One region of the Arthrobacter nitrophenolicus genome, then DNA from elsewhere that is predicted to be linked to it. Evidence: predicted binding sites of a transcription regulator. Region 1 holds the regulator's gene; the other holds the start of a gene.
What was found. The regulator HspR, encoded in region 1, represses chaperone genes until heat shock. The targets are predictions, from matches to a motif close to AAGTTGAGTCNNNNNGACTCAACTT.
Positions count from the first base shown of each region.

Region 2: clpB (ATP-dependent chaperone ClpB) is a predicted target of HspR. The motif match lies at 1,677-1,701, and genes of this name have one in related genera.

Region 1 covers NZ_CP174504.1:1,373,901-1,381,111, reverse strand. Annotated here, with positions in the region: gene ACJJV6_RS06510 (MMPL family transporter) at 1-884, shown strand, start outside; gene ACJJV6_RS06505 (hypothetical protein) at 933-1,157, shown strand; gene dnaK (molecular chaperone DnaK) at 1,410-3,281, shown strand; gene ACJJV6_RS06495 (nucleotide exchange factor GrpE) at 3,285-3,968, shown strand; gene ACJJV6_RS06490 (DnaJ C-terminal domain-containing protein) at 4,059-5,030, shown strand; gene ACJJV6_RS06485 (heat shock protein transcriptional repressor HspR) at 5,046-5,471, shown strand; gene ACJJV6_RS06480 (hypothetical protein) at 5,637-6,023, shown strand; gene ACJJV6_RS06475 (aldehyde dehydrogenase family protein) at 6,095-7,211, opposite strand, start outside.
Region 2 covers NZ_CP174504.1:1,270,613-1,277,823, forward strand. Annotated here, with positions in the region: gene clpB (ATP-dependent chaperone ClpB) at 1-1,648, opposite strand, end outside; gene ACJJV6_RS05995 (sulfate/molybdate ABC transporter ATP-binding protein) at 1,772-2,830, opposite strand; gene ACJJV6_RS06000 (ABC transporter permease) at 2,827-3,675, opposite strand; gene modA (molybdate ABC transporter substrate-binding protein) at 3,672-4,469, opposite strand; gene ACJJV6_RS06010 (molybdopterin-binding protein) at 4,466-4,876, opposite strand; gene ACJJV6_RS06015 (DUF4031 domain-containing protein) at 4,996-5,865, shown strand; gene ACJJV6_RS06020 (2-phosphosulfolactate phosphatase) at 5,862-6,704, shown strand; gene ACJJV6_RS06025 (YccF domain-containing protein) at 6,719-7,120, opposite strand.

The DNA of each region.
Region 1 (7,211 bases):
TTGCGGACGAAGGCAAGGCACAGGAAGTGCTGGATGCGGTGAAAGCGGCCGACGGCGTGGGCGAGGCCTACCTGCTGGCTGAAGGCAGCGTGCCCATCACCGGCGCCCCCGGAACCCCCAGCGAGCCCGACGTCCGCGAGGGCAAGGTCCTGATCAATGCCACGCTGAACTCCGCGGCGGACTCCCTCGAGGCCGAAGAAGCTGTCAAGGCCCTGCGCGTGGACGTCAAGGCCGTGGACCCGGGTGCCCTGGTGGGCGGCGTCACCGCCACCGCGCTGGACACCAACACCACGGCCCAGCGTGACCTGGTGATCATCATCCCGGTGGTCCTGGTGGTGATCCTCTTTATCCTGATGCTGCTGCTGAGGTCCGTGTTGGCACCGGTCCTGCTGGTGCTCTCCGTGGTGCTCTCCTACGCTGCAGCCATGGGTGTGTCCGCGCTGGTGTTCAACAACATCCTTGGCTTCCCGGGTGCCGACGCCACCGTGCCGCTGTTCGGCTTCGTGTTCCTGGTGGCCCTGGGCGTGGACTACAACATCTTCCTGATGAGCCGGGTCCGGGAGGAGTCCCTGAAGCACGGCACCCGCCCGGGCATCCTCCGCGGCCTGGGCGTGACCGGCGGGGTGATCACGTCCGCGGGCGTGGTGCTCGCGGCCACGTTCGCGGCGCTGGGCGTCATTCCCATCATGTTCCTGGTGCAGCTGGCCTTCATTGTTGCGTTCGGCGTCCTGCTGGACACGGTGCTGGTGCGCTCGCTGCTGGTGCCTGCGCTGGCTTACGACATCGGCCCGAAAATCTGGTGGCCCGGCAAGCTCTCCCGGCCGGAGACTGAAGAACGGCCGGACCGGGACGAAGCCCTGTTGGCTAAAACTCCTGCTGGGTAGACTGCCAATGCGCCCGCACGGACGCGGACTCGAAGGAGAGACGTCGCCATGACTGAAAGCCACGAAGCAGCCTTTGATGAGCACCCCCGCCGCGGCAGCACGGAGCCGGGGCTGGAAGGCGAAGGCGGCCAGTACGGGGAGGGCGACCTCGAGAACCCCGCCGAGGACTTCCGGAACGAGGATGCCGTCCGTGAAGGCCTGACTGACGGGCAGGTCATGTCCACCTCAGAGGAGCGCGGTCCGCTGCACGGCGATCCGGACGCCGAGCGGTAGGCGCCACGGCGGAATTAGCCCGGCGGCAGGTTCACCCCTAGCGAAAGGGTGAGCCGCCGTCGGGCTTTACCGTGTCCCGGAATCCGCGCCAACACGGGGAGGGCAGCCTCAGGCCGGAGAGATGCCTAGCAAAGAGTTGAGCGTGGTCGACTCAACTTTGCTTGACATCGTCGAGGCCCTGAGTAAAGTTGAGTGCAGAACGCTCAATTAGCGGGCGCCAGCAAGTTTCCAAGGAAAGAAGGAAGCAACACAATGTCACGTGCAGTAGGTATCGACCTCGGAACCACCAACTCCGTCGTCTCCGTTCTCGAAGGTGGCGAGCCCACCGTTATTGCCAACGCCGAGGGTGGCCGCACCACGCCGTCCGTGGTTGCATTCTCCAAGTCCGGCGAAGTCCTGGTTGGCGAAATCGCAAAGCGCCAGGCAGTCAACAACATCGAACGCACCATCTCGTCCGTCAAGCGCCACATGGGCACTGACTGGACCAAGGCGATCGACGAAAAGAAGTACACCCCGCAGGAAATCTCCGCGCGTATCCTCATGAAGCTGAAGAACGACGCCGAGTCCTACCTGGGCGAGAAGGTCACCGACGCTGTGATCACCGTTCCCGCCTACTTCAACGACGCCGAGCGCCAGGCAACCAAGGAAGCCGGCGAGATCGCGGGCCTCAATGTCCTGCGTATCGTCAACGAGCCCACCGCCGCAGCCCTCGCCTACGGCCTGGACAAGGGCAAGGAAGACGAACTCATCCTGGTCTTCGACCTCGGTGGCGGTACGTTCGACGTCTCCCTGCTGGAAGTCGGCAAGGACGAAGACAACTTCTCCACCATCCAGGTGCGCGCCACCGCCGGTGACAACCGCCTCGGCGGCGACGACTGGGACCAGCGCGTGGTTGACTACCTGCTGAACCAGCTCAAGGTCAAGGGCATCGACCTCTCCAAGGACAAGATCGCCCTGCAGCGCCTCCGCGAAGCTGCCGAGCAGGCCAAGAAGGAACTGTCCTCCTCCACCAGCACCAACGTCTCGCTCCAGTACCTGTCCGTCACCCCCGACGGCCCGGTCCACCTGGACGAGCAGCTGACCCGCGCCAAGTTCCAGGACCTCACCAAGGACCTGCTGGAGCGCACCAAGAAGCCGTTCCACGACGTCATCAAGGAAGCCGGCATCAAGCTGACGGACATCAACCACATCGTGCTGGTCGGTGGCTCCACCCGTATGCCTGCCGTCTACGACCTGGTCAAGGAACTGGCCGGCGGCAAGGAACCGAACAAGGGCGTCAACCCGGACGAGGTCGTTGCCGTTGGTGCCGCCCTGCAGGCCGGTGTGCTGAAGGGTGAGCGCAAGGACGTCCTCCTGATCGACGTCACCCCGCTGTCCCTCGGCATCGAGACCAAGGGTGGCGTGATGACGCACCTGATCGAGCGCAACACCGCCATCCCCACCAAGCGGTCCGAGACCTTCACCACGGCAGATGACAACCAGCCGTCCGTGGCCATCCAGGTCTTCCAGGGCGAGCGTGAGTTCACCCGCGACAACAAGCCGCTGGGCACCTTCGAGCTCACCGGCATCGCCCCGGCACCCCGCGGCATCCCGCAGATTGAGGTCACCTTCGACATCGACGCGAACGGCATCGTCCACGTCTCCGCGAAGGACAAGGGCACCGGCAAGGAACAGTCCATGACCATCACCGGCGGCACCGCGCTCTCCAAGGAAGACATCGACCGCATGGTCCGTGACGCCGAGGAGCACGCAGCCGAGGACAAGGCCCGCCGCGAGGCCACCGACACCCGCAACACGGCCGAGCAGCTCGCCTACTCCGTGGACAAGCTCATCGCCGACAACGCGGACAAGCTGCCGGAAGAGGTCAAGACCGAGGTCCAGGCCGACGTCGACAGCCTCAAGAAGGCCCTCGAAGGCACCGACGATGCCGCTGTGAAGGCTGCGTTCGAGAAGCTGCAGGCTTCCCAGACGAAGCTCGGCGAGGCCATCTACTCCCAGGCCGGTTCGCCCGACGGCGCCACCGGTGCCGCAGGTGCCGAAGGCGCAGCAGGGCCGGAGGGGTCCAAGGCCGACGAGGACATCGTCGACGCCGAGATCATCGACGAAGACGAAGCGAAGAAGTAAACCATGCCGCACCACGGTAACGAGGAAGAGCACAACTCATCCGCGGGCCAGCAGGGCGGCGCCTCCGAACCGGTCATCCGGGACAACCGCAAGGTTGACCCGGTGACCGGCCAGGCACGGCACCCCGAGGGCAGCCAGTCCGCCCCCGAATCCGGAGCCGACGCCCAGGATTCGGACGGCGACGCACTGGCCCAGGCCGAGGAGATCCTCAACGGCATCGAGGTGCCCGCCGAGGAGTCCGTGGCCCAGGGGGTTCCGGCTGGCTCCGGCAATGCAGAGGCGGTCGAACTGAAGAACGATCTCCTCCGCCTGCAGGCCGAGTACGTCAACTACCGCAAGCGCGTCGAACGCGACCGCGCCGTGGCAGGGGAGATGGCCGTCATCGGCGTCCTTAACTCCCTGCTTCCGGTCCTGGACGACGTCGACGCCGCGCGGCAGCACGGCGACCTGACCGACGGTCCCTTCGCCGCGATCGCCACCAAGCTGGAGAACGCGCTGAAGACCTACGGCCTGGTCCGCATCGACGAAACCGGCGTGGAGTTTGACCCCACGATTCACGAGGCCCTGATCCAGCAGCCCGGTGAGGACATCGAGGTTGACACCGTCAGCCAGGTGCTCCGCTCCGGCTACAAGTCAGGAGAACGCGTCCTCCGCGCAGCCCAGGTGATTGTGGCGGTCCCTGCGTAGCATTACCTTCGGTGGTTGAGTCTCGGTGGTTGAGCCTGTCGAAACCCTGAGGCTCAACCACCGACCCATAACTTTTGAAAGGAAACGCCATTGGCTAGCCAGGATTGGGTGGACAAGGACTTTTATAAGATCCTTGGTGTTGCCAAGGACGCTTCCGACGCCGATATCAAGAAGGCTTACCGGAAGCTGGCCCGCGAGCACCACCCTGATACCAACGCGGGAAACACTGCCTCCGAGAAGAAGTTCAAGGACATCTCCGAGGCCTACTCGGTGCTGTCCGATCCCGAGGAACGCCAGCAGTACGACGCCATCCGTGCCATGGGTGGCGGTGCCCGGTTCGCCCCCGGCAGCGCCGGCGCCGGCAACGGCGGGTTCGAGGACCTGTTCGGCGGCCTCTTCACCGGCAATACGGGCCGGCATGCGGGCGGGTTCAACCCTGCCGCGGGCGGGATCCCGCCCGAGTTCGCCGACCTGTTCGGCGGCGGCTTCGGCCAGACCGGCTTCCAGCGGGCCCCGCAGAAGGGGGCGGACCGTACCGCCTCCACCAGCATTTCCTTTGCCGGTTCCATCCGCGGCACCACCATCGGCCTGCGGGAACCCAGCGGTGAAGTGATCGACGTCCGGGTTCCGGCCGGCATCAAGGACGGCCAGAAGGTGCGTGTCCGCGGCAAGGGCCAGCCGAGCCCCGCCGGAAACGGCGACCTGGTGGTGTCCGTCTCGGTCCAGCCCCATCCGTTTTACACGCGCGACGGCGACAACCTGCGGATCCACGTCCCCGTCACCTTCCCGGAGGCTGCGCTGGGTGCCGACATCGAGGTGCCCACCATCGACGGCGATAAGGTGCGGGTCCGCGTTCCGGCGGGGACGCCGTCGGGCCGTACCCTGCGGGTGAAGGGCAAGGGCGTGAAGACCTCGAAGGCGACCGGCGACCTGCTGGTGACCATCGACGTCGCGGTCCCGAAGAACCTGAACAAGGAAGCCGAAGCGGCGGTCAAGGCGTTTGCCGAGGCCACAGCCGGTTCGGACGTCCGAGAGGGCCTGGCCGCCAAGGCCCGGCTCTAGCAGCGGAGGTGTTCGGTGGACATCAACGTTGACCAGCCCATCTTCGTGATTTCGGTGGCGGCCGAGCTGGCGGACATGCACCCGCAGACCCTGCGGCAGTACGACCGGCTGGGCATCGTCAAGCCCAGCCGCGCGCCGGGGAAGTCCCGCCGGTACTCGCAGCGGGACGTCAACATGCTGCGCGAGGTGCAGCGGCTGTCCCAGGAGGGCGTTTCGCTGGAGGGGATCAAGCGCATCCTGGAGCTCGAAAACCAGGTGGCCGCCCTGCAGCGGCGGGTCGCTGAACTCACGGAGGAACTTGGCCGCAGGCCACAGCCGTTCGATTCCCGCATTTTCGCCGCCGGCGCGGCGGGCGACGTGGTGAGCCTGGCCCGCGGCCAGCGCCCCCGGCCCCGGTCGCAGGCCGTGGTGCTGTGGCGGCCCAGGGCCATCGGCCAGTAAGTACCTGGCTTCAGGCGCCCCGGGAAATTCGAGTACACACTACTCGTGCCCCGTCCGCCCCCGGAAACTTGAATGGAACCACCGCTGGATCAGCGGTGGTTCCATCAGTTTCTGGGGGTTTTTGATGTGTGGTTCTCAGCATAAGGCCCGGCCATGAGCCCGGGGATGGAGTCCGTGGCCGCGTTCAGCGGCTCGGTTCCCGGCCAGATCCTGCTGGCCATCGGGCAGACCATCGTGGTGGTCTGCGTGTGTTTCGACATGGTGCGTGCCCTGTCCGTTCCGCGGTCGCACCGGCGGTACGTGGCCAGCACCGTGTTCCGGACCCTGGCCGTCCCGTCCATCATCGCCAACGGACTCACCGTGCTGATCGCCCTGGTGGTGGCGTCCTGGGTTGACGTGGTCATGGGCATGTTCGTCCTGGTGGCCATCATTTTCCGCCTGCACCATGACAAGGACGAGGACAACTGGTGGAAGGGCAAGGGCAAGAAGCTGGCCCGCTGGGCCCGCCGGCAGTTGGCCGGCCGCACTTCCGCCGCGCCGGCCATGGGGTAGCGGCAGCACCTTAAAAGCCCGGGAGCCCCGCACACCGGCCGGCATGCGGGGCTCCCGTCTCCAACGCTTTCCTAGCCGTTGATCACCTGGGGGACGCCGAGGTGCTTGAGGCCTTCGACGCCGAATTCGAGGCCGTAGCCGGATTGTTTGGCGCCGCCGAAGGGGATGCGGGGGTCCACGGCGCCGTGGCGGTTGATCCAGACGGTGCCGGCCTGGATGCGGGTGGCGACGTCGCGGGCGGCGGCGGGGTTGGAGGACCAGACGGAGGCGCCGAGGCCGACGTCGAGGGCGTTGGCTTTTTCCACTGCTTCGTCGATGGTGCTGTAGCGGATGATCGGCAGGGCCGGCCCGAACTGTTCTTCGGCGACGAGCGGGTTGTTGTTGTCGATGTCGGCGACCAGGGTGGTGGGGTAGAAGTAGCCGGGCTGGTCGGGGTCCGGGTTGCCGCCGAGGAGGATGCGGGCGCCGGAGTCTTTGGCTGCCTGGACGAGGTTGGCGACGACGTCGTATTGGGCTTTGTTCTGCAGTGGGCCCAGGACGTTGGTTTCGTCCAGGCCGTTGCCCATGGGCATGGCTTTGGCGAAGGTGGTGAGTTCCTCGCAGACGGCGTCGTAGATGTCGTCGTGGACGTAGAGGCGTTTGAGGGCGGCGCAGGTTTGGCCGGTGTTGAGGAAGGCGCCCCAGAAGATGTCTTCGGCGATGGCCTTGGGGTCGGCGTCGGGCAGGACGATGCCGGCGTCGTTGCCGCCGAGTTCGAGGGTGAGGCGTTTGACGGTGTCTGCGGAGGATTTGATGATGGCGCGGCCGGCGGCGGTGGAGCCGGTGAACATGATTTTGCCGATCGCGGGGTGGTTGGTGAGGCGGGCGCCGACTTCGCGGCCGCAGGAGACTGTGGTGAGGATGCCTTCGGGGAGTTCTTCGTTGAGGACTTTGACCAGGGCCAGGACGGAGAGCGGGGTGTTGCCGGAGGGTTTGACGACGACGGTGTTGCCCATGCGCAGGGCGGGGGCGATCTGCCAGATGGCGATCATCATGGGCCAGTTCCAGGGGCCGATGGCGGCGACGACGCCGATGGGCTTGTAGTGCAGTTCGGCGCGGGTCTCGCCGTCGTCCACGATCGTTTCCGGTTCCAGCGGCAGGCCGGCGGTGGCGCGGAGCCAGGCCACGCAGGCGCCCACTTCGAAGCGG
Region 2 (7,211 bases), 100 kb from region 1:
CGGTCCAGGCGGAGATCACCTCGGCGATGTCCTCGGCCGTCACTTCCTCGGCCACCATTTGTGAGGATTTGTCGGTGACGGCGGCTTCGGCTTCCGCAGCCATGTTCAGCTCGCGTTCCAGCGCAGGGATCTCGCCGTAGAGGATCCGGGAAGCAGTTTCCAGGTCGCCTTCGCGCTGGGCCTTGTCCGCGGCGGACCGCAGCTCGTCCAGCTTGGCCTTCAGGTCGCCCACCCGGTTGAGGCCCGCCTTCTCTGCCTCCCAGCGGGCTTTCAGCCCGTTGAGCTCCTCTTCCTTGTCCGCCTTGTCCGCGCGAAGGGCTGCCAGCCGCTCCACCGACGCCTCGTCCTTCTCGTCCTGCAGGGCCAGCTCCTCCATAGTGAGCCGGTCCACCAGGCGCTGGAGCTGGTCGATTTCCTCCGGAGCGGAGTCGATCTCCATCCGCAGCCGGGACGCGGCCTCGTCCACCAGGTCGATGGCCTTGTCCGGCAGCTGCCGGCCCGAGATGTAGCGGTTGGACAACGTCGCGGCGGCCACCAGGGCAGAGTCCGCGATGGACACCTTGTGGTGCGCCTCGTAGCGTTCCTTCAGGCCGCGGAGGATGCCGATGGTGTCCTCCACGCTGGGCTCGCCAACATAGACCTGCTGGAACCGGCGTTCGAGCGCCGCGTCCTTCTCGATGTTTTCGCGGTACTCATCCAGGGTGGTGGCACCGATCAGCCGCAGCTCGCCGCGGGCCAGCATGGGCTTAAGCATGTTGCCCGCGTCCATCGAGGAATCGCCGGTGGCACCGGCGCCCACAACGGTATGGATCTCGTCGATAAAGGTGACAATCTGCCCTTCGGAGCCCTTGATCTCCTCAAGGACGGCCTTCAGCCGCTCTTCGAATTCGCCGCGGTACTTTGCGCCGGCAACCATGGAACCAAGGTCCAGCGAGATCAGCGTCTTGCCGCGCAGGCTTTCCGGGACGTCGCCCGCCACCATCCGCTGCGCCAGCCCTTCCACCACGGCCGTCTTGCCCACACCCGGTTCACCGATGAGTACCGGGTTGTTCTTGGTGCGGCGGCTCAGGACCTGGACCACGCGCCGGATTTCGGAGTCACGGCCGATTACCGGGTCCAGTTTGCCGGCACGGGCCATGGCAGTGAGGTCCGCGCCGTACTTCTCAAGGGCCTGGAAGGTATTCTCCGGGTCCGGGCTGTCCACCTTGCGGTCACCGCGGACACCCGGCAGGGCGGCGAGCAGTGCTTCGCGGGAGGCGCCGGCGTCGCGCAGCACCCGCGCCGCTGCATCGTTTCCGCCCGCAAGGCCCAGGAGGAGGACCTCGGTGGAGACGAAGGTGTCGCCCAGCCGGTCGGCTTCCTCCTTGGCGTTCTGGATGGCCTGCAGCGCGGGACGGGAGAGCTGCGCCTGCTGGCTGGAACCGCCGGACGTGGCGGGCAGTGCCTTGATGGCGCTGCTGGCCTGGACGCTGACCGCGTCCGGCTCGGCGCCGGTGGCGCGCAGCAGCGCAACGGCAACGCCTTCACGCTGGTCCATCAGCGCCTTGAGCAGGTGCGCGGGCTCCACCTGCGGGTTGCCGGCCGTGGAGGCGTTCATGGCCGCAGCCGAAAGAGCCTCCTGGCTCTTGGTGGTGAATTTGACGTCCAAAGAGAGCTCCTTTCAGGGCAGTTTTCCTAAGTTGAGTCTACTACGCTCAACTTTGTGACGACTGATTCACTAGCCATGTTTGCCCACGGCGAAACCCCTGTCCAGAGCCGGAAGTCCCCCCGGTCATGCCTCGTAGACGGACACCTCGGCGGACTTGACCACGAAATGCACCGTCATGCCGGGAACCAGCCCCAGGTCGGCCGAGGCCGCCGGGGTGATGTCCGCCGCCATCCCGCCCGCCCGGACCCGGATCTGGTCGCCGTGGGGCTCCAGGTCCGTGATGGCGACGGCGAAGGAGTTGCGGGGGCTGCCGTGCGCGTCGGTCACGAACACCGACACGGCCGACGGCGGAAACACCGCCACGCCGGGCCGGCCCGCCGCCCGCACCTGGCCGGCATCCTCCAGGTGCCCGTAAACCTCCCGCCCCTGGCTGGTCCTGACCCCGTTGGCCGTCAGCGTGCCCGGCACGAAGTTCAGCCCGGCCAGGCCGGCGGCGAAGGAACTCCGGGGCCGTTCGAGCACCTGCCGGGTGGGGCCTACCTCCACGATGCGGCCACCCTCCAGGATGGCCACCCGGTCCGCGAGCATCAGCGCGTCCAGCACATCGTGCGTGACGATGATGGCCTGCCGGCCGGCGAGCACGCGTTTGAGCAGGCGGCGCAGCATCGGGGCTGAGTGGATGTCCAGCGCCGCCAGCGGTTCGTCCAGCAGGAGGAGGGCGGGATCGGCGGCGAGCGCGCGTGCCACCGCCACCCGCTGCGCCTGCCCGCCGGAGAGCTCGGCCGGACGCCGCCCGGCCAGGTCCGCTGCCTCCACTTCCGCCAGCCAGCGCCGGGCCTCGCCCTCGGCTGTCCGCCGGGAGGCCCCCCTGCTCCGCGGCCCGAAGGCCACGTTCTCCAGGGCAGTGAGGTGCGGAAACAGCAGGGCTTCCTGTGCCAGGAGGGCGGCACCCCGGCTGTGCGGCGGGGCCCACCGGCGGGTGGTGCCGTCCAGGTGGAAGAGCGCGCGGCCATCGAGGTGCGCGCGGCCGGTGTCCGGCTTGAGCAGGCCGGCGATGGTGGACAGCAGGGTGGACTTGCCCGCCCCGTTCGGGCCCATGACCGCGAGCGTTTCGCCCGGTGCCACGTCCAGGGCCACGTCGAAGCCCCGCTCAGCCACGGCTGCGTGGTAGGAGAACGTCACGGCAGAACCCCTCCCGCCGGGGCGGCCGCCGTCGTCCGTTCACCCGAAGCCTGCCGGGCGCTGCTGCGGGGGCGCCGGTAGGCGAGTGCCACCACGGCCACAGCCACCGCCACCAGGACCAGTGACAGCGCGAGGGCGGCATCCGGGTCCGTCTCCCGCTGCAGGTAGATTTCCAGCGGCAAGGTCCGGGTGACCCCCTGCAGGCTGCCGGCAAACGTGAGGGTGGCCCCGAACTCGCCCAGGCTGCGGGCAAAGGACAGCACCGCGCCGGACGCCAGGCCGGGCAGCATCAGCGGCAGCGTGACGCGGCGGAAAACAACGCCGGGCGGCGCGCCGAGCGTGGCCGCCACGGCCTCGTACTTCTGCCCCCCAGTCCGCAGCGCCCCTTCCAGGCTGACCACCAGGAACGGCAGCGCCACGAACGTCTGGGCCAGGACCACCGCCGTGGTGGAGAAGGCGACCTGGAGTCCGAGCACGTCCAGTGTCCCGCCCAGCAGGCCCTGCCGGCCGAACGTGTACAGCAGTGCGATGCCTCCGACGACGGGCGGCAGCACCAGCGGCAGCAGCACCAGCGAGCGCAGCAGGCCCAGCAAGGGAAAACGTCCGCGCGCCAGGACAAGGGCCAGCGGAACGCCGAGCACGATGCACAGCACAGTGCTCGCTGCCGAGGTGCGAAGGCTGAGTCCCAGCGCTGTGACGGCGGATTCCGAGGTGACCAGCGGCAGGAAATTGCCCCAGTTGACCCGGCTGACGATGGCGAGCAGGGGAAGGACAATGACCAGGGCTGCCAGGACTGCCAGGACGTAGAGCCAGCGGGGCACGCCTGTATAGGCCGTCCGCGTCACGGGGTGCCGGCCCCGAAACCGGCCCGTTCCAGCACATGCCGGCCTTCGGGGCCGGCCACCAGGTCCACGAACGCGCGCGCGGCTGTGGTGTTCCCGCCGGCCATTGCGGCGACCGGATAGCTGTTCACCATCCCCGCCGCTTCGGGGAACGGGACGCTTTCCACCTTGTCACCGGCGGAACGGATGTCCGTCGTATAGACCAGGCCGGCATCAGCCTCTCCGGACACCACCTTGCCCAGCACGTCGGTGACGGAGTTTTCCTCGCTGACCGGCTGCAGGTCCGCCCCCTGCTGTTCCGCCACCGCGGCTGCCACTGCACCGCACGGCACCTGAACGGCGCAGGTGACGAGCCGTGTGCCTGTCCTGGAAAGGTCGGCAAAGGAGCGGATGCGGGCAGGGTTGCCGGGCGGGACAGCGATGGCGAGGGTGTTGGTGGCGAAGACCTGCGGGTCGCCGTCGAGCAGCCCGGCGTTCCGCAGCTTGTCCATGTTCCTGGTGTCCGCCGAGGCGAAGACGTCCGCGGGTGCGCCCTGGCTGATCTGCGTGGCCAGGTCCGACGAGCCGGCGAAACTCAGGGTGACGTCGGTACCGGGGTTCTGCGCCTCGAACATCCCGGCCAGTTCGGTGAAGCTGGATTTCAGCGAGGCGGCAGCGAAGACGGTCAGGGTCCCGCCGGCTCCTCCGGTGGAGTGGCCGGGAGCGGCGCTGCCCCCGGAGCAGCCGGCGAGCCCGGCTGCCAGGACCCCGGCTGCCAGGACAAGGGCGGCAAGCACGACGCCGGCCTGCCGCCTCACAGCGCGCCCTTCCCCTGCGGGGTTTCGATAATCACGTTAGTGGCCTTCACCACGGCGGTGGCAATGGACCCCGGCTCCAGCCCCAGCTCCCGGACGGCCTCGCTGCTCATCAGGGACACCACCCGGAACGGGCCGCACTGCAGCTCCACCTGGGCCATGACCTTGTCCGCCTTGATGTCCGTCACCAGGCCGATGAACCTGTTCCGGGCCGAGCTGCCTGTCCGGTGCGGATCGTCCGGCAGCTGCGCCAGCTTCCGGGCATGGCGGGCAAGCTCAAGCCCGTCGACGGCGAGCCGGCCCGCGTCGTCCCGCAGCGGGGTGAGGGAACCGTTGTCGGTCCAGCGGCGCACGGTGTCGTCACTGACACCGAGGAAGCGCGCGGCCTCGGAGACGCGGATGATGGTCACTCGCCCACTATAGGGCGCATTTGCGGAACTATTCATTCCTTTCCTCCGCTTTTTCGACTTATGACTGCCCGCCTCGGTCCGCCGCTGGGCACCCCGCCCGGCACTACTAGACTTCCTGCATGGCCATTTACATCGACCCGCCGCTATGGCCTGCACACGGCACGCACTTCTCCCATCTGGTCTCGGACACCTCCCTGGCCGAACTCCACACTTTCGCCGCGGCGGCGGGGATCCCTGAACGGGCCTTCGACGGCGACCACTACGACGTTCCCGAACGCCGTTTCGATGAACTGGTGGCGGCCGGTGCAATGCCCGTCGAGGCCAGGATGCTGGTCCGCAAGCTGATCTCCAGCGGCCTGCGGATCCCCGCCCGGCAGCGGAACAAGTCGCTCAAGATGCCGCTGCAGCTCCGCTGGGATGCCATCATGCCCGGCCACGACGCCCTGTTCCTTGACCTGCTGGACCGCTGGAGCGAACCGCACCGCCACTACCACGGCTGCACGCACCTGCTCTCGGTGCTCGAATCCCTGGACCTGCTCACCGAGCCGGCCGACCCGCCCCGCACCGTCCTCCTGGCCGCCTGGTTCCACGACGCCGTGTACCAGGGGATTCCCCTGCAGGATGAAGAGGAATCCGCCCGGCTCGCCGAGGACCGCCTCAGCGACGCGGGCCTGCCGGACGCCGACGTGGCAGAGGTGGCGCGGCTGGTCCGGCTGACCGGCGACCATCGCCCCGAGGCAGGGGACAGCGACGGCGCCCTCCTGTGTGACGCCGACCTGTCAGTCCTTGGCGGTGACCCGGACGAGTACGCCCGCTACCTCGCAGCTGTGAGGAAGGACTACGCCCACGTGGGCGACGCCGACTTCGCAGCCGGGCGTGCCTCCGTCGTACGCCGCCTGCTGGAACTGGACCCGCTCTTCCACACCGGCCGGGCGAAGGAGCTGTGGCTGGATGCCGCGCAGCGGAACCTGGAAGGTGAACTGGTATGAACGCCCCCTCTTCGAAGACCCTGCACGTGCATTCCGCGAATGCCGCGCACCGGCAGCTCCCCTACACGGTACGGATGGAGTGGGGGCTCGACGGCGCCAGGACCGTGGCGCACGGGGCGGACCTTGCCGTGGTGGTGGATGTCCTGTCCTTCGGCACGTGCGTCAGCGTTGCCCTCGACCGGGGCGCGGAGGTGTTTCCGTACCCCTGGAAGGACACCGGCGCGGAGGACTTCGCAGCCCGCCACCAGGCCCGGCTGGCGGGACCCCGCGACGGCGGCGGGCTCAGCCTGTCCCCTGCCACTTTCCGGGCGGCGGAACGCTTGGGGCGCGTGGTCCTGCCCTCCCCCAATGGCTCAGCCCTGTGCCATGCGCTGGCCCGGGAAGTTCCGCTGGTGGCCGCGGTATGCCTGCGGAATGCGGCGGCCACCGCCGACTGGGTGGCGGCGAACCTTCCGGAGGACGCCGTGATTGCCGTGGTGGCCGCGGGTGAACGCTGGCCGGACGGAAGCCTCCGCCCCGCCGTCGAGGACCAGATCGGGGCCGGCGCCTTCATCGCCGGCCTGGCAGCCTCCGGCAAGGGCGGTTACGAGGCGGCGGAGGGCCGGGACGGCAGGCACGGCTACGCGCCGGAAGCGGAACTGGCCATGGCCGTCTTCGAAGCCGCCGAGCCGGACCTCCGCGAAATGCTGAACGGCTGTTCCAGCGGACGGGAACTTGCCGGCGCCGGCTATGGCGGGGACGTGGACATCGCCGCCGAACTGGACGACAGCGATGCCGTCGCCATCCTCGTGGACGGCGCGTTCCGGTCTACCGCTGGACCCGCCAGCCCGCGCCCCTGACCGCGGCCTGGGGTTTACCGGTAGGCCTTCACGAACGGCGTGCTGGTGGGCACGATCTGCTTGCCCAGCGGCATCAGGGAGACAGGAATGAGCTTCAGGTTGGCGATGGCCAGCGGGATGCCGATGATGGTCACTGCCATGGCGAAGGCCGTGACCACGTGGCCGATGGCGATCCAGATGCCCGCAACCAGCAGCCAGATGACGTTGCCCAACATCGGGAAGATGCCCGCGCCGCCCGGCTTGTCCACCACGGTTCGGCCGAAAGGCCACAGTGTGTAGGCGGCAATCCGGAAGGAGGCGATGCCCCACGGGATGGTGATGATCAGCAGGCAGCAGACCACGCCGGCCACGAAGTATCCCAGGGCGAGCCAGAGGCCGCCGAAAACCAGCCAGATGATGTTGAGCAGCGTCTTCATTCATCCATTGTCCCCCGGCAGGTGCCACGCCATGGTGGGGGAAGCCCCTGACCGGACCCTGAAATCACCGGCCCCTGGAATCACCGGCCCC